Regions from separate parts of the Aureimonas populi genome, predicted to be linked through region 1. Evidence: riboswitches for the same ligand, from Rfam matches in the RefSeq annotation. Region 1 holds a riboswitch; each other region holds the start of a gene.
What was found. A riboswitch is a leader RNA that binds a small molecule or an ion and turns the genes downstream of it on or off. The one in region 1 is predicted to bind thiamine pyrophosphate.

Region 1 (6,010 bases):
ACCGGCGCGCAGAAGCGGCGCGTGGGCCGCATCGAGCATTCCAGCGGCGGCACGCTCTTTCTCGACGAGATCGAATCCATGCCCCCCGCCGTGCAGGTGAAGTTCCTGCGCGTTCTGGAAACGCGCGCCATCGAGCCGCTCGGCACCAACGAAACGCGCCGGCTGGACCTGCGGGTGGTGGCGGCGGCCAAGGTCGATCTCGGCGATCCCGCCGCGCGGGGCGATTTTCGCGAGGATCTCTATTACCGGCTGAACGTCGTGACGCTGCGCATCCCGCCCCTGCGCGAGCGGCGCGAGGATGTGCCTCTGCTCTTCCGCCACTTCCTGGCCCGCGCCGTGCGGCGCTTCGGCGCGCCCATGCCGGAGGTGACGCGCGAGGTGCGCGAGCATCTGGCGCGCCACGACTGGCCCGGCAATGTGCGCGAACTGTCCCATTACGCCGAGCGGCTGGCGCTGGGGCTGGACGACGCGCCGCTTGCCGATGCCGCGCCCCCCGCGCCCGCCGGCGCCAGCCTGTCGGAGCGGCTGGAGGCTTTCGAGGCACAGGCGATCCGCGAGGCGCTGAGCGCCCATCGCGGCGATGTGCGACGGACGATCGAGGCGCTCGGCCTGCCGCGCAAGACCTTCTACGACAAGCTCCAGCGGCACGGCATCGACCGGCGCTCCTTCACGGAGGGGCCGGCGGAAGGGTAGCGCTCTTGCGGCCGCCGCCGAGCCTGCGAGCCTATCGCTCCCAGGTCCGGCCGAGGACGTCCAGCCAGTTGCGCCAGGCGATCTTCTCCACCAGCTCGCGGCCGAAGCCGGCCCCGGCGAGATGCGCCAGAAGCTTCGGCAGGCCGGCTGCGTCGCCGATCGCACAGGGCACGGTGGCGCCGTCGAAATCCGAGCCGAGGGCCACGCCCTCCTCGCCCAGATGCGTCAGGAGATGGTCCAGATGGCGGGCCAGCGTCTCGAGCGGCGTGTCCTCGTCCATCCGCCCGTCCGCGCGCAGGAAGGCGGTGGCGAAGTTGAGGCCGACGACGCCCCGGCTGTCGGCGACCACGCGAAGCTGCCGGTCGGTGAGATTGCGGCTGACGGGGCACAGCGCGTGCGCGTTGGAATGGGTCGCCACGAGCGGCGCATCGGACAGGCCCGCCACCTCGTCGAAGCCGGCCTCGTTGAGATGCGACAGGTCGATCAGAATGCGCTTCTCGTTGCAGCGCCTCACCAGCCGCTTGCCGGCCTCGGTCAGCCCCGGCCCGGTGTCGGGCGTGGAGGGATAGCGCATCGGCACGCCGTGGCCGAAGATGTTCGGCCGGCTCCACACCGGCCCGATGGAGCGCAGGCCGGCCGCATGGAGCACGTCCAGCATCGCAAGGTCGGCGCCGATCGCTTCGGCGCCCTCGACATGCAGGACGGCGGCCAGCCGGCCCGCCGCCATCGCCGCCTCGATGTCGGCCACGCCGCGGCAGACGGACAGGCGGCCCGCCGAGCGCTCCTCCAGCCGGAACAGGATCGAGGCCATGGCCAGGGTCGCATCGCTCGCCACCGCCCTGTCCAGCGGCTCGGGCAGCGGCAGGTCGTAGGGAGAGGCGGCCATGGCGGTGGAGAGCGCCGGGTCGCGAAGGCTGGGCGGGAAGATCGCGAACAGCCCGCCGGCGAGGCCGCCGGCGCGGGCCCTCGGCCCGTCGATATGGCCGGGCGCACCGCCCTCGAAGAAGACGTCGAAGGCCCGGCCCGTGCCGTCGAGGAAGAGGCGCAGAAGCGTGTCGTTGTGACCGTCGAAGACGGGAATGGGGGTGTCGTTCATCGCCCTGCGGCCCTCATGCCCGGCCCGTTCAGCCCTTCGGCGACGAGGGCTCCAGCGCCATCATGCAGAAGCACTGGTGAACCTTGCGGCGCTCCTCCTCCGGCAGGCGCGAGAGCGCGGCCTCCATATGCCGGCGAATCTTGGCCGGATCGTCGCCGAACAGCATGGCGCCCTCCGCGGCGAAGCGCACGGCGATCTCGGCCGGCGAGGTCAGGTCGTTCATTTATGAAGGCCCCTTCTAAATCTTCGGCCTTCCGGGCCGGCGGGCCGCGGTTCTAACTCGCATCGTAGCCAACAACGAGGTGCGATGTCGATGTCCCAGTCTTCGGTCAACCGCAAGAACAGCCTGCGCGCGGTCGTGGCCACGACGCCCGAGCACATGCGCGACGTGACCATCCTGCGCAGCATCTGCTTCGTGCACGAGCTGGATATTCCTCCCGCCTTCATCTTCGACGGCAATGACAGCCAGGCCACGCATTTCGTGTTCTACGATGGCGACGAGCCCATCGGCGCGCTGCGCATCCGCTGGTTCGCGGGCTTCGCCAAGTACGAGCGCACCTGCTTCCGCGAGAAGTACCGCAACCCCTTCATCATCAAGCGCTGCATCCAGATCACCTTCGAGCATTGCGCGCGCAAGGGCTTCACGCGCATCGTCACGCAGTCCGAGCCGCGCCTGACACGGCTGTGGACGAAGCTGCTCGGCCTCGAGGTGATGGAGGGCAAGGATACCTACCTCTTCGGCAGCGAGGAGCCCTATCACCTGCTCACCGGCGAGATCCCGGCCCATCCCGAGCCGGTCTCGATGGACAGCCCGGCCGAAGTCCTCCTGCGCGTCGAGGGTGCGTGGGACCAGGCGGACCGCTTCTCGTGAGCGAGGTCCTGGAGCGCGAGCCGGCACGGGCGGGCGACATCGCGTCGGCCGACGCGCTGCGCGACGAGATCGTGGACCGGCTTCGGCTGCACACGGAAATGGTGTCCCGCCTCCTCGACGAGCCTGCCTTCCTGCCGGAGGACTTCGCCGTCTTCCTGGAGGACGTGGCCAACGCCTATCTGGACATCGCGGCGGAGGTGAACGCGCGGTCTATGCCCCTTGGGGGCCGTCCACATTGAAGAAGGCGCGGAAATCCTCCTCGGGCATGGAATGGCCGGGCTGCAGGCGCAGCTCCCTTCCGAAGAAGGGGTTTTCCGTGAACAGCTTCACCACCCATTCGAAGACGGCGGCCACGGGCGCCGAGCGCAGCCGGTCGGTCGCCACCGCCGCGTAGAAGGGCAGCGGGATGTGGATGCCGAGGTCCACCGGCACCAGGCGCGGCTCGATCAGGATGTAGCTGCCCAGGAGGCCGATCCCCGCGCCGGTCTTCACCATGCCGTAATAGGCCAGCGAATCCTCGGCGAAATGCGCAATGCGCCCGGCTGTGGCGATATCCATCCACGGCTTCCAGGCCTGCGTGCCGCCCTCGTAATAGCTGCATTGCAGGAAGTCATGCCGGGCGAGGTTGGAGCGCGTGGGCACGCCCTGCCGCGCCACGTAGGAGCGCGCGGCCACCGGCACGAGATGCAGCGTGCCGATCTCGCGCAAGGTGACGCCGGCCCGGCGGATGGGCGTGAGCGAGAGCATGATGTCGGTCTGGTTCTTGGCGAAGTCCACCAGCGAGATCTGCCCCTTCAGGTCGACCTCGATCTCGGGATAGGAGCGGCTCAGCCGCTGCACCGCCGGCGCGACGAACGCCACGGCCAGCCCCGAGGTGACGCTGACGCTGACACGCCCGGCGACGGAGGAGCGCTCCCGTTGCAGCGTGCTCGACAGGCTGTGGAGCTTGAAGTCCAGATCGGCCAGATCCAGCGCCAGCGCGCGGCCCATGGCGGTGAGCGTGATGCCCGAATGGCTGGCGACGACCAGATTGGCGCCCGTCTGCTCCTCCAGCCGCTTGACGTCGCGGCTGACCGTGGGGCCGCTGGCGTTCAGCATGGTGGCCGCCTCCGCGAAGGAGCGGCTCTTGGCCACGGCCAGGAAGGTGCGCAACTCCTTCCAGATCGGCCGGGACAGAAGGCCGCGCACGTCCAGCGGCGAGCGGTCGAACTCGGGCGCGGCATGGTCGAAGGGCTGGGGTGAATCGTCTTGCATCGGCAGGCTCGGGCGGCGGGCGGTGTGGGAGTTTCGCACCATTGTGGCACTCTTGCGCCACAAACGCGAGTTGCAACTGCGCGCCGGGCGCCGTCCCGCCGCTTGCGGGCCGCACGGGCCGCGCCTATGGTGAGCGCGCTCACACGGGGTGCCCATCCGGGCTGAGAGGCTTGCAGCCAACCCGCAGAACCTGATCCGGCTCGTACCGGCGGAGGGATTGAGGGCGCTCGGGGCCTTTGCCTCCGGGCAACCCCGTCCGCCTCCGGCCGAGCGCTCGAGGCGACCGATGACGAGACCCCTTCTCCCGCTGGCCCTGGCTCTCCTGGCGCCCCTTCCCGCGCTGGCGCAGGACAGGCCCGTCCTCACCGTCTACACCTATTCCAGCTTCGTGCCCGACTGGGGCCCCGGCCCGCGCGTCAAGGCGGGTTTCGAGGCCGTGTGCGGCTGCACGCTGGAGCTCGTGGGGCTCGACGACGGCGTGGGCATCCTCAACCGCCTGCGTCTGGAGGGCGAGCGCACGCCGGCCGACGTCGCGCTCGGCATGACCACCGACCTCATTCCCGAGCTGAAGGCCACGGGCCTCTTCGCGCCCTCCGGGGCGGACCTGTCGGGCCTCGCGGTTCCCGGCGGGTTCGAGGACGACATCTTCGTGCCCTTCGACTATTCCTGGCTCGCCTTCGTCTATGACAGCGAAGCGGTGGAGGACCCGGCGACGAGCCTGGCGGCGCTGATCGCGGGCGATCCCGACGAGAAGATCGTCATCCAGGACGCACGCACCTCCACGCCGGGGCTCGGCCTGCTCCTGTGGATGAAGGCGCTCTACGGCGAGGAGGCGGGCGGGAAATGGGCCGAGCTTTCGCCGCGCATCCTCACCGTCACTCCCGGCTGGAGCGAGGCCTACGGGCTGTTCACCAATGGCGAGGCGCCCATCGTCCTCTCCTACACCACCTCCCCGGCCTACCACATGATCGAGGAGGGAACGGACCGTTACCGGGCGATGGAATTTTCCGAGGGCCATTACACGCAGGTGGAGATCGCCGGCCGGCTCGCGGGCTCCGACCAGCCGGAGCTGGCCCGGCAGTTCCTGCAATACATGCTCAGCCAGGAGGTGCAGGCGCTCCTGCCCGTGACCAACTGGACGCTGCCGGCCGTGGAGCTGGAGGAGCCGCTGCCCGAGGCCTTCTCGCGCCTCGCCCAGCCGAAGGCGGCGCTGTCCATCGACCCGGAGGAGATCGCGGCGAACCGCGCGGCCTGGACGCGGGAATGGCTTCAGGCCATCGGCCGCTGACGCGCCGGTGACGATGTCCGGGGACGAGCGCTGGAAGCGCGCGGGCAGCCTCGCCTCGCTGGCCGCGCTGGCGCTGCTGCTCGCCCTGCCGCTTCTCCTCCTGCCGGTGCTCACCGGCACGCGGCCGGACTTCGCCGCCCTCGCCGCCGATTCCTACACGCGCGGCGTCGTGCTCTTCACGCTCCATCAGGCGGCGCTGTCGGCCCTTCTCTCGGTCCTCTTCGCCGTGCCGCTGGCCGTCGCGCTGCACCGCACGCGCTTCCCAGGCCGGGAGCTGGCGCTCAAGCTCTTCCTGCTGCCGCAGGCGCTGCCCACGCTCGTGGCCGCGCTCGGCATCCTCGCCGTCTTCGGGCGGGGCGGCGTCCTGTCCGATCTGGCCGCCGCCCTCGGCGCGCCCCGGCTCGACGTCTACGGCCTGCCGGGCATCCTCCTCGCCCACGTCTTCTTCAACATGCCGCTCGCGGCCCGGATGATCCTCTCCGCCCTCTCGGCCGTGCCGGCCGAAACGTGGAAGCTCGCCGGCCAGCTCTCCCTTTCGCCGCTCGCCACCTTCCGCGTGGTGGAGTGGCCGGCGATCCGCAGTGTCGTGCCGGGCGCGGCGAGCCTCGTCTTCATGCTGTGCGTGACGAGCTTCTCGCTGGTGCTGGTGCTCGGCGGCGGGCCGGCCTCGACCACGATGGAGGTCGCGATCTACCAGTCGCTGCGCTACGATTTCGATCCCGGCCGGGCGCTCGCGCTCTCCATCGTGCAGGTCGGCCTCGTCGCGCTCATCGTCGCCCCGGCGCTTCTCCTCGGCCGCGCGCGGGGC
Region 2 (6,010 bases), 1.2 Mb from region 1:
GTTCTCGTCCTTGATGCGCAACTGGACGAGCCGGACGCCCAGCGGCACGAGGCGGGCCGCCTGGTCGGCGCTGTCCACGATGAGATAGAAGGGGTCGAGCGTCACGAGAACACCGCCTTTCCGATGAGGGGCGTGGACGGGACGGCCATGTCGCGTGGCTCCAGGAGGCCGGCGGAAAAGCCCGCCCGCCCGGCCTCGACCGCATCGGCGAAGGCGCGCGCCATCGAGACGGGGTCGGCGGCGGCGGCCACCGCCGTGTTCAGGAGAACGGCGTCGAAGCCCAGCTCCATCACGGCGGCGGCGTGGGAGGGCCGGCCGATCCCGGCGTCGACGATGAGGGGCACGTCCGGGAAGTGGGCGCGCATGGCGCGCAGCGCCGCCGGGTCCGTGGGGCCGGCGGCCGAGCCGATGGGCGCGCACCAGGGCATCAGAACGCGGCAGCCGGCCTCCACCAGCTTCTCGGCCACCACGAGGTCGCCCGTCGTGTAGGGAAACACCTCGAAGCCCTCCTGCGTCAGGATGCGGGCGGCTTCCACCAGCGCGAACACGTCCGGCTGGAGCGTGCCGTGATGGCCGATGACCTCTAGCTTCACCCAGTTCGTCGAAAAGACCTCGCGCGCCATCCGCGCGGTCAGCACCGCTTCGGAAACGCCGTGGCATCCGGCCGTGTTGGGCAGGATGCGCACGCCCGGCGAGGCGATGCTCTCCAGGAAGGTGCCGCCGGTCGCTCCCCCGGCGCTCTCGCGCCGAAGCGACACGGTGACGACCTGCGCGCGGGAGGCCTCGATCGCCCTGGCGAGGATGGCGGGCGAGGGGTAGCGCGCCGTTCCCAGGAGCAGGCGCGAGCGCAGCGGGACACCGTAGAGGCTCAGCATGTCAGCCGCCCTCCATCGGCGAGAGGATCTCGATCCGGTCCCCGTCCCGCAGCATTTCGCGCGCGCGGTCCGGCTTGTGGACGATCCGGCCGTTCACGGCGGTCGCCAGCCAGGGGCCCTCGTAACCCAGCGCCGAGAGCAGCGCGGCAAGGTCCGCGCTGTCGACCCGGTGCTCCTCTCCGTTCACGATCAGCGTTCTCATGAAGCTCTCCCCGTCAGACATTCCACCGCCTGCCGCGCCAGGGCGGGCGCGAGCAGGAAGCCGTGGCGGTAGAAGCCGTTGATGTGGATGGTGCGGTCCTGCCGCGTCACGCGCGGAAGATTGTCGTCATAGGCCGGGCGCACGCCCGCGCCGGTCTCGCACACGCGCGCCTCGCCGAAGGCGGGGTGCAGCGCATAGGCCGTGTTCAGAAGCTCCATCAGGGAGCGGGCCGAGACCGGGCCGGCATCGTTCGCCTCGATCATCGTCGCGCCGACCATGAAGCGGCCTTGCCCGCGCGGCACGACATAGATCGGGTGACGCGGGTGGAGCAGCCGCACGGGGCGCGCGAAGGCGATCTCCGGCGTTTCCAGATACAGCATCTCGCCGCGCACGCCGCGCAGTCCGGGGCGCGCGGGGATGGCGGCCGCGCCGGTGCAGTCGATCACCGCGTCGAAGCCTCCCGCATCGCCCTCGTCCGGCGTGCCGAACCGCAGGCGCGCGCCCTCCCGCTCCAGCCGCGCCCGAAGGCCGGCCAGCGCGGCGCGGGGGTCGAGATGGGCCTCCTGGCGGAAGAACAGCCCCTTGCCGAACCGCCCGGCCAGGGCTGGTTCGAGCGCGGCGATCCCGTCCGCGTCGAGCCATTCGTGGCCGCTCGTGCGGGCGGCGAAGCGCGTCAGCTCGGCCGCATCGCGCGGCGGGGCGAGGACGAGCGTTCCCGCGCGGCCGACGAGGCCGGGCAGCGCCTCCTCCCACCAGTCGGCGGCGCGAAGGCCGAGGCGCGTCACCGCCTCGGGCGCGGATTCGCCCTCGCAGAAGGGCGCGAGCATCCCGCCCGCGAGGCCCGAGGCGCCGGCCCCCGGCGAGGCCGCGCGCTCGCGCAGCTCCACCGCGAGGCCGTGGCGGCAAAGCTCGCGGGCGGCCGCGAGCCCCGCCACGCCCGCGCCCCGCACCAGGACGCGCCCCGTCATCGCGCTGCCTTTGCCTCGACCGGCATGTAGAGATCGCCGTTCTCGCGATACTGGCTGGCCATCTCGGCCATGCCCTCGCGCGCCTTCGCCTCGGCGCGGATGTCGTGGCTGATCTTCATGGAGCAGAATCTGGGGCCGCACATGGAGCAGAAATGCGCCACCTTGTGCGCCTCCTTCGGCAGCGTCCGGTCGTGGAAGCCGCGCGCCGTCCCGGGGTCGAGGGAGAGGTTGAACTGGTCCTCCCAGCGGAACTCGAAGCGGGCCCGGCTGAGCGCGTCGTCGCGGATGCGGGCCGCCGGATGGCCCTTGGCGAGGTCGGCGGCGTGGGCGGCGATCTTGTAGGTGATCACCCCCGTCTTCACGTCGTCGCGGTCGGGCAGGCCCAGATGCTCCTTGGGCGTGACGTAGCAGAGCATGGCCGTGCCGAACCAGCCGATCATGGCGGCGCCGATGCCGCTGGTGATGTGGTCGTAGCCCGGCGCGATGTCGGTGGTCAGCGGCCCGAGCGTGTAGAAGGGGGCCTCGCCGCAGACCTCCAGCTGCTTGTCCATGTTCTCGCGGATCTTGTGCATCGGCACATGGCCGGGGCCCTCGATCATCACCTGGCAGTCGCGGTTCCAGGCGATCCTCGTCAGCTCCCCCAGCGTCTCCAGCTCGGCGAACTGCGCCGCGTCGTTGGCGTCGGCGATGGAGCCCGGCCGCAGCCCGTCGCCCAGCGAGAAGGTGACGTCATAGGCGCGGGCAATGTCGCAGATCTCCTCGAAATGCTCGTAGAGGAAGCTCTCGCGGTGGTGGTGCAGGCACCATTTGGCCATGATCGACCCGCCCCGGCTGACGATGCCGGTGACGCGGTCGATGGTGAGCGGGATGTAGGCGAGGCGTACGCCGGCGTGGATGGTGAAATAGTCCACGCCCTGCTCGGCCTGTTCGATCAAAGTGTCGCGGAAGATCTCCCAGCTCAGCGCCTCGGCCACGCCGCCCACCTTTTCCAGCGCCTGGTAGATCGGCACGGTGCCGATGGGCACGGGCGAATTGCGGACGATCCATTCGCGGATATTGTGGATGTTGCGGCCCGTGGAGAGGTCCATCACCGTGTCGGCGCCCCAGCGGATGGCCCACACCATCTTCTCCACCTCCTCGGCCATGGAGGAGGTGACGGCGGAATTGCCGATATTGGCGTTGATCTTCACCAGGAAGTTGCGGCCAATGATCATCGGCTCGATCTCGGGATGGTTGATATTGGCCGGAATGACGGCGCGGCCGCGCGCCACCTCCTCGCGCACGAATTCGGGCGTGACGGCGTCGGGGATCGAAGCGCCGAAGCTCTCGCCGTCCCCCGCCTCGCACGCGGCCTGCCGGCCGAGATTCTCGCGAATGGCGACGAACTCCATCTCCGGCGTGACGATGCCGGCCCGCGCATAGGCGAGCTGCGTGACGGCCCGGCCGCCCCGGGCGCGAAAGGGGCGCGGGAGGGCGGGGAAGGGGGGCGTCAGTCGGTCGGGCGCCACGAAGCCGTTGTCGGCGGGCGTGACGAGGCGCCCCTCATAGGCCTCCACGTCGCCGCGCCCCTCGATCCAGGGCCGGCGAAGGGGCGCAAGGCCGCGCTCGATGGCGATCCGGGCCGCCGGGTCGGTGTAGGGGCCGGAGGAATCGTAGAGGGTGACGGGCGGCTCGCCGGCGCTCGGATGAAGCGCGACCTGCCGGAACGGCACGCGCAGGCCCGGATGGATCGCCCCCTCCCGGAAGATCTTGGCGGATGCGGGCAGGGGGCCCGTCGAAACGGCCGGGCTCCCGGTTTCGAAAGGGGTCTTGCTTGGGTTCGACGTCATGGATCAAGGCTCCTCGCAGGCAGCGACGAGACCCAGCTCTGACGGAATGGGGAAAGAATGCGCGGCACGAACCACGCATGCGCGGCCGCCCGGCATTCGGCACCATCCCTACGCCAGTATGAACTGGATCAGGTTCAACGGGTCACTGCGCTGCCTTGCGGCCAGCAGTATCTCAGCCCCTTGTCGGGACCCCCCTGGTGAGGCCCACAGGATGCAGGGCGGGCGCGATGCTTGTCAACCGGAGCCGCCCCGGCGGGCGAAACGCCTGGAAAGCTCAACGCTTCGGCAAGTGACGCGGAAAGGGGCGGCGATCTGCCGCAACTACGGGCGACTCTTATCGGAAACATTGTTGACGATAGGAAACTTCAGGCGCAGGCTGCGTCCCTCATCCCCGGGACAGTGGAGCGCCCTCGATGGATCGTGCCGCCCATGCGCTGGAGGCCAGGAGCCTCAGTCGGGAGTTCAACGGCTTCTTCGCCGTGCGCGACGTCGACTTCCGGCTGCGACGCGGCAGCATGCATGCGGTGATCGGCCCGAACGGCGCGGGAAAGACCACGCTGTTCAACCTTCTCACCAAATATCTGGCGCCCTCGCACGGTTCGATCCTGCACGAGGGCGAGGACGTGACCCGGCTGGGCATGGCGGCCATGGCCAAGCGCGGCGTGGCGCGCTCGTTCCAGATCTCGGCTGTGTTCTCCGGGCTTTCGGTGCGCGAGAATGTGGAGCTGGCGCTCCTGCGCGGCCGGGGCCTCGGCTGGAGCCTTCTCGGCCGCATCTCCTCCCACCCGGCGCTGATCGACGAGGCCGACGCGCTGCTGCGCCGCTTCGGCCTTTCCGAGCAAGCCGATGCGCTGGCGGGAAACCTCTCCTACGGGCGCAAGCGGGTGCTGGAGCTGGCCACCACGCTGGCACTGGAGCCGAGCGTGCTGCTGCTCGACGAGCCCATGGCAGGGCTGGGGCGCGAGGACATCGAGCGCGTGACGGGCCTGATCCGCGAGATGGGCGAGGGGCGCACCGTGCTGCTCGTGGAGCACAACATGAAGGTGGTGGCCGAGCTGGCCGACACGATCACCGTGATGGTGCGCGGGCAGGTCCTGGCGGAGGGCACCTACGAGGCGGTGTCCTCACGGCCCGACGTCATGGCCGCCTATACGGGGGAAGCCCATGGCTGAGACATTGCGCGTTTCCGGGCTGGAGGCCTGGTACGGCGAATCCAAGGTCCTGCACGGCATGGAGTTTTGCGTCCGCGCCGGCGAGGTCGTCACCCTTCTGGGGCGCAACGGCGCGGGCAAGACGACGACGCTCAAATCCATCATGGGCCTGATGGACCGGCGCGCCGGCTCCATCCGCCTCGACGGCGCCGAGATCGTCGCCGCGCCCCCTTACGAGATCGCGCGCAAGGGCATTGCCTTCTGCCCGGAGGAGCGCGGCATCTTCTCCAGCCTCAGCGTGCGCGAGAACCTGATGCTGCCGCCAAGGGTCGCCGAGGGCGGCCTGCCGATCGAGCGCATCCTGGAGCTGTTCCCCAATCTGAAGGAGCGGCTGGACAGCCAGGGCACCAAGCTCTCGGGCGGCGAGCAGCAGATGCTGGCGCTGGGGCGCATCCTGCACACAGGCGCGCGCATCCTGCTCCTCGACGAACCGACCGAGGGGCTGGCGCCGGTCATCATCCAGGAGATCGGGCGCACCATCGCGGAGCTCAAGGCGCTCGGCTTCACCATCCTCCTGGTGGAGCAGAATGTCGGCTTCGCCTCGGCCCTGGCCGACCGGCACTACGTCGTCGAGCTGGGCCGCGTGGTGGACGAGATCCCCGGCTCGGAGCTGGAGAGCCGGCTCGGCACCATCAAGAGCTATCTGGGTCTCTGACGGAAAACCAAAGGACAGGCCGCATGACCACCATCCTCGGAGTTCCCTCGGCCGTGCTCTTCGGGCAGCTCCTGCTCGGGCTGATCAACGGTGCGTTCTACGCCATGATGAGCCTCGGGCTGGCCGTCATCTTCGGCATGCTGAACATCGTGAACTTCGCCCACGGCGCGCAGTACATGATGGGCGCCATGGTCGCCTGGGCCCTGCTCCACTTCCTCGGCATCGGCTACTGGCAGGCGCTCGTTCTCGCCCCGCTTCTCGTGGGCGCGA
Region 3 (6,010 bases), 560 kb from region 1:
CATCCCGCACAGGACCTGGTCCGCGTCCTGGAAGTAATGCGCCACCGCGTCGGACCATCCGGCCGGCGGGCGCGAGGCGGAGGGCGCGCCGAGGATGAAGGTCTCGCCCTCGACCGTAGCCGGCACCGAGTGCGGCACGAGGCCGGTGAGCGCGAGCAGCAGCGAGGACTTGCCGGAGCCGGAGGGGCCGAGCAGGAGGACGCGCTCCCCCCGCGCGAGGGCGAGCGAGACGGGCCCCACGGCGGCGCGTCCGGCATGGGGGAAGGCGATGGAGACGCCCCGCCATTCCGCCGCCGGGCCGGGAGCCCCGGCCGGGCCCTCAGGCACGGCCGGCCCGCCGGTCCTCGTCGATCCGCAGCCCGTGCAGGACGCCGGTCCTGTAGAGCGCCTGGACGATGGCGTGGCCCAGAAGCCCGCCGAGCAGCGCGCCGGACAGGCAGCGCAGCACGAACATGGTGACGATGAGGCCGGGCTCCAGCGCGCCGTAGTCGAAGCGCACCCAGGTATAGGCGAAGCTGAAGACGGCGGCGCCCACGCCCGCCGCCATCAGGACGGGCAGGCTGTAGCTGCGCCAGCGCGTCAGCGCGAAGACCAGCTCCGCGCCGGCCCCCTGCACCATGCCGGTGACGATGAGCAGGAGCCCCGCCGGGCTGCCGAGAAGGATCTGCACGGCGGCGGCCAGCACCTCGGCCCCGAAGGCGACGCCGGGCTTGCGCACGATGGCGGCGGCCACCATGGAGGCGATGAACCAGAAGCCCATGAACACGTCCATGGAGATTGCCCCGAAGGCAGCCTGCGCCACCAGCCAGAGCTGCACCCAGGCGAGATAGAGAACGGCGAAGACGGCGCCGAGCACGGCGATGATCAGGGTTTCGCGCAAGGTCCAGCGCATGGCGGCATTCTCCCGGGGGGCGTAAGGCGGGGCAGGAGGCAGGGCCGCTCAGGGCCGGGCGGCCGCCGAGGGGCTGTTGGCCGAGACGGTGAGGTCGAGCGCCAGATGCGCCTCGGCCGGCGCGAAGCGCAGGAAGGCCTGCGCCAGCGTCTCGAAGACCGGGCCGGCGTCGCCGTCGAGCCGGGTGCAGAAGTTCTTGGAGCGGCCGAAGACGCCCGACGCCTTCAGGAAGTCGATGCAGGCGTAGATCTCGTCCATGTGGCGGCCCGCGCCCAGCGGATAGTAGGAGAACTGCGCCGCCACGCGCCGGCCCGTTTCCCGCGCGGCACCGACGGCGGCCAGGCTTTGCGCCACCCGCTCCTCCAGGCTTCCGAGGACGGTGAAGCCTTCGGCCGGCGTGCAGATGTCGGCGTCCGGCTCCCCCGGGCAGCCGCGCGAGACGGTGGCAGACAGGACGGTGTGCCGGCCCGTGCCGGCCGCCGCCACGAAGAGGTCGCGCATGGCGGGAAACAGCTCGCCCGGCGGGCCGACGAGCAGCGTGGACAGGTCGTCCGTCTCGATGCGGAAACGGTCCCGATAGGGATCGAGCGCCGAGAGGGCGCCGAGGATGACGGGGACGAAATCGTCCGTCATCGGGTAAAGGGACATCTGCGCGCCCGAAAACATCGGCCTTGCCCTCGCTCCGCTGGCATTACCCAGATCAGCTTGAAGGGTTTGAGGGCCTGGCGCCCTCCTCTCAGCCCCGGCCTGACGGAGCACCCCTGTTCATGGCCCGGCTTCTACAGGCTCGCCCGCCCGCGCGCAACGGCGAAGGCGGGCGGGCTCAGCGCGCGATGGCGTAGGCCTGCATCAGGCGCGGGGTGGCGGCGGCGTGGATGAGCCCGTCCGCGTCGCGCGCGGCGGCCACGAGCCGCCCCACCGTCCAGGCGGGAGCCCGCTCCACATCGTGGCCGCGCCGGGCAAGGTCCGCCAGCACCACCTCGCCGAAGCTCTCCTCGATGGTGAGGTTCCCCGGCCGGCGCTCGCGCGGGTAGAAGGAGGAGGGGAAGTGGGCCGTGTGGCTCATCGGCAGGTCGATGGCCTCCTGCAGGTTCAGCCCGTGATGCGCATGGCGCAGGAAGAGCAGGAGCTGCCACTGCTCCTGCTGGTCGCCGCCCGGCGAGCCGAAGACCATGTAGGGCTTGCCGTCCTTCTCCGCCAAGGTGGGGGTGAGCGTGGTGCGCGGGCGCTTGCCCGGCGCCAGCGAGGCCGGCAGCCCCTCCTCCAGCCAGAACATCTGCGCGCGCGTGTTGAGCATGAAGCCGAGCTCGGGGATGACGGGCGAGGACTGGAACCAGCCGCCGGAGGGCATGGCCGCCATCATGTTGCCCCAGCGGTCCACGGCATCGACATGCACCGTGTCGCCGCGCCGGGCCGAGCGCATCTCGGCGGTCGTCGGCTCGTTGGCGGCCGAGGCGGTGCCGACCTTGGAGAGGCGCTCCAGCGCTTCCACGACGCGGGCCACCTGGTCCTCGTAGCCCGGCACGGTGCCGGGGCGCAGGTCGCGCGAGGCCTGCGCGCCCACCAGCTCCGCCCGCCGCGCGCCATAGGCGTCCGACAGCAGCGCCTCCAGCGGCACGTCCACGAAGGCCGGGTCGCCGTAATAGGCCTCGCGGTCGGCGAAGGCGAGCTTCATGGCCTCGCTCAGCGTGTGGATGAAGTCGGCCGAGGCCGGCCCCATGGCGGCGAGGTCGAAATTCTTCAGGATCGAGAGGGTCTGGAGGAAGACCGGCCCCTGGCCCCAGGGCCCGGTCTTGGCGACGCGGAAATCGCCGTAGTCGAGCGTGGCGGGCGCCTCGTAGCTCGCCTCCCACCCCGCCATGTCGTCCGCGGTGATGACGCCGCGATGGCGCGCGCCGCTCTGGTCCATCACCTCGTTCGTCCGGGCGAATGCGTCGATCGCCTCGGCCACGAAGCCCTTGTAGAAGGCCTCGCGGGCCTTCTCGATCTGGCGCTCGCGGCTGCCCCCGGCGCTCTCGGCCTCCTTCAGGACGCGCTTCCAGGTGGCGGCGAGCGGCGCGTTGCGGAAGAGGCGGCGGGCCTGCGGCAGCGCTCCGCCGGGCACGTAGAGCGCGGCCGTGGTGGGCCACTCGGCCTCGAAGAAGTCCTTCAGCCCGGCGATGGTGTTGGCCACGCGCGCCAGCATCGGGTGGCCGTGCTCGGCGTAATAAATCGCGGGCTCCAGCACGTCGCGCAGGCTCATGGAGCCGTGGTCGCGCAGGAGCGTCATCCAGGCGTCGAAGGCGCCGGGAATGACGGTGGCGAGCAGGCCGTTGCCGGGGATCAGCGCCAGGCCCTCGGCGCGGTAGTGCTCGATCGTGGCGCCGGCGGGCGCCGGACCCTGCCCGCACAGGACCTCGGTCCTGCCGGTCCTGGCCGAATGGAACAGGATGGGCACGTCGCCGCCGGGGCCGACGAGATGCGGCTCCACCACCTGAAGCACGAAGGCGCTCGCGATGCCGGCGTCGAAGGCGTTGCCGCCGCGCTCCAGCAGCGACATGCCGCTCGCGCTCGCCAGCCAGTGGGTGGAGGTGACGGCGCCGAAGGTGCCGAGGAGTTCGGGACGGGTGGTGAACATGAACGCTGCTCGCTTGTTTTCTAGATCTCGCGCGGGTCGAGCGCGTCGCGCAGGCCGTCGCCGAGGAGGTTGAAGCCCAGCACCACGAGGAAGATCGCCGCGCCCGGGAACACGGACATGGTGGGCGCCTGGCTCATGAAGTTCTTGGCCGTGTTCAGCATCGAGCCCCAGGAGGGATTGGGCGGCTGCTGGCCGAGGCCGAGGAAGGAGAGCGAGGCCTCCGCGATGATGGCGGCGGCGATGGTGAGGCTGGCCTGCACGATGATGGGCGGCAGCGTGTTGGGGAACACGTAGCGCACGATGATCCAGACATTCGGCAGGCCGATGGCCCGCGCGCCCTCCACATAGTCCTCCGCCTTCACCGAGAGCGTCTGCGCGCGGGTGATGCGGATGAAGATGGGCACGGCCGACAGGCCGATGGCGATCATCGCGTTGGTGAGGGAGGGGCCGAGGAAGGCGGCGAGCGCGATGGCCAGGATCAGGAAGGGGATGGCCAGGAGCGCGTCTGTGAAGCGCGAGATGACCATGTCCGTCCAGGAGCCGAAATAGCCCGCCACCAGCCCCAGCGGCACGCCGATGGCCACCGCGATGCCGACCGAGACGACGCCCGCCATCAGCGAGGCACGCGCGCCGTAGAGCATCCGCGAGAAGATGTCGCGGCCCAGCTCGTCCGTGCCGAACCAGAAGGCGGCCGAGGGCGCCTGCCGTATCGTCAGGAAGCTCGTCTGGAACGGGTCGTAGGGCGCGATGAGCGGCGCCAGGATCGCGCAGAGCGCGAAGAAGCCGACGATGAAGGCGCCGGCCACCGCCGCCTTGTTGCGCGTGAACTTGGCGAGCCCCCGGCTGCGGACGCGCCGGGGCGCCACCGGCGGGAGGGCGGCCTTGGGAGAGGAGGTGACGGCGCTCATCAGGCATGCCTCAGGCGGGGGTTGATGAGGACGTAGAGAACGTCGGCGACGAGGTTCATGAAGATGAACCCGATGGCGGTCACGAGCACCACGCCCTGCACGACGGCATAGTCGCGGGTGAAGACGCCGTCGACGATCAGCTTGCCGAAGCCGGGAATGGTGAAGATCTGCTCGGTCAGCACCGCGCCGGCGATCAACTCGCCGAAGATGAGCGTCAGCAGCGTCACGATGGGCACCAGCGCGTTGCGCAGCGCGTGCTTGTAGACCACGACGGCCGGCAGCAGGCCCTTCGCGCGGGCGGTGCGGATATAGTCCGAGGTCAACACGCCCAGCATGGCCGAGCGGGTGTGGCGCATGAGGTTGCCGGCCAGGGCCGTGCCGAGCACGATGGAGGGCATGAGCATGGTGCGCAGCGACTGCCACAGATCCTCCGAGGGCGGCACGTAGCCCGAGGCCGGCAGCCACTGCATCCGCACCGAGATGAAGAAGATCAGGAGGATGCCGAGCCAGAAATTGGGGATCGACAGGCCCGACAGGGCGAAGACATTGGCGAGGTAATCCACCCACGTCCCCTTCTTCACCGCGGCGAGGATGCCCACCGGAATGCCGATGACGATGGCCCAGAACATCGCCATGGTGGCGAGCTGGATCGTGACCGGCAGCTTCTGGACGATGAGCGTCGTCACCGCGATGTCGGTGCGCAGCGAAACGCCGAAATCGCCCTGCAGCACCTGCCAGACCCAGTGGAAATACTGAACATGGATCGGGTCGTTCAGCCGGTACTGCTCGCGCAGATAGGCGAGCACCTCCGGGTCGCGCTCCTCGCCCGCCAGCGTCAGGATCGGGTCGCCCGGCAGGAGCTTCTGGAGCGCGAAGACGATCAGCGAGACGAGGACGAGCGTCGGAATGGCGATCGCGACCCGCTTGGCGATGATCTGGAGCATGGGCTGGCCCGTCTGTGCTGGGGGGTCATGGGGGCGGAAGGCCGGGCGGCCTTGCGCGAAGGCGCGGCGTCAGTCCGAGAGGGTGACGCCCTTCAGCCGGATCATGCCGTCGGGATGGGCGGCGAAGCCTTGCAGGCGCGCCGACACGCCGAAGGCGCGCACCTGGTAGTAGAGGCTGATATGGGGCAGTTCCTCCTGGAGGATGGCCTGCGCCGCGCTGTACAGGCGCACGCGCTCGTCCGTGTCGGTCACGCGCCGGGCTTGCGTCAGCAGCCGGTCCACCTCCTCGTTGCAGTAGCGCCCGTCATTGAGGCTGCCCTCGCAGGTGGCGAACGGGTGGATGTTGCCGTCCGGGTCCGGGCGGCCGGACCATGCGGCCTGCGCCACCGTGAAATTGCCGGCCGTCATCTCCTGCTGCATGGCGGCGAACTCGGTCGGGCGCAGCGTCACGTCGAAGCCCGCCTCCGCCGCCATGGCCTGGATCAGCTCGGAAACCTGCTGGTTGGTGGTGGTGATGCCGAAGGTCAGCTCCACCGGCACGCGCTCGTGGCCCGCTTCCGCCAGAAGGGCGCGGGCCGCCTCCACGTCGCGCCTCGTCGGCTGGATGCTCTCGTCGTAGAAGGCGCTGGCCGGCGGGAAGGGCTGCTGG

Region 2: another riboswitch for thiamine pyrophosphate. It lies ahead of thiC (phosphomethylpyrimidine synthase ThiC); the one in region 1 lies ahead of thiB (thiamine ABC transporter substrate binding subunit).
Region 3: another riboswitch for thiamine pyrophosphate. It lies ahead of J7654_RS04985 (YkoF family thiamine/hydroxymethylpyrimidine-binding protein); the one in region 1 lies ahead of thiB (thiamine ABC transporter substrate binding subunit).

The regions. Positions count from the first base shown of each region.
Region 1 covers NZ_CP072611.1:1,638,571-1,644,580, reverse strand. The annotation lists gene J7654_RS07580 (sigma-54-dependent transcriptional regulator) at 1-693, shown strand, start outside; gene J7654_RS07575 (dipeptidase) at 725-1,789, opposite strand; gene J7654_RS07570 (hypothetical protein) at 1,818-2,012, opposite strand; gene J7654_RS07565 (GNAT family N-acetyltransferase) at 2,103-2,660, shown strand; gene J7654_RS07560 (hypothetical protein) at 2,657-2,899, shown strand; gene J7654_RS07555 (LysR family transcriptional regulator) at 2,871-3,956, opposite strand; TPP riboswitch at 4,049-4,149, shown strand; gene thiB (thiamine ABC transporter substrate binding subunit) at 4,201-5,202, shown strand; gene J7654_RS07545 (thiamine/thiamine pyrophosphate ABC transporter permease ThiP) at 5,216-6,010, shown strand, end outside.
Region 2 covers NZ_CP072611.1:425,934-431,943, reverse strand. The annotation lists gene J7654_RS01955 (thiamine phosphate synthase) at 1-105, opposite strand, end outside; gene J7654_RS01950 (thiazole synthase) at 102-875, opposite strand; gene thiS (sulfur carrier protein ThiS) at 877-1,077, opposite strand; gene thiO (glycine oxidase ThiO) at 1,074-2,045, opposite strand; gene thiC (phosphomethylpyrimidine synthase ThiC) at 2,042-3,874, opposite strand; TPP riboswitch at 3,962-4,080, opposite strand; gene J7654_RS01930 (ABC transporter ATP-binding protein) at 4,288-5,046, shown strand; gene J7654_RS01925 (ABC transporter ATP-binding protein) at 5,039-5,740, shown strand; partial or broken gene J7654_RS18450 (branched-chain amino acid ABC transporter permease) at 5,764-6,010, shown strand, end outside.
Region 3 covers NZ_CP072611.1:1,073,649-1,079,658, forward strand. The annotation lists gene J7654_RS04975 (ABC transporter ATP-binding protein) at 1-327, opposite strand, end outside; gene J7654_RS04980 (ECF transporter S component) at 320-892, opposite strand; gene J7654_RS04985 (YkoF family thiamine/hydroxymethylpyrimidine-binding protein) at 941-1,558, opposite strand; TPP riboswitch at 1,553-1,665, opposite strand; gene J7654_RS04990 (gamma-glutamyltransferase family protein) at 1,716-3,509, opposite strand; gene J7654_RS04995 (ABC transporter permease) at 3,530-4,417, opposite strand; gene J7654_RS05000 (ABC transporter permease) at 4,417-5,361, opposite strand; gene J7654_RS05005 (ABC transporter substrate-binding protein) at 5,431-6,010, opposite strand, start outside.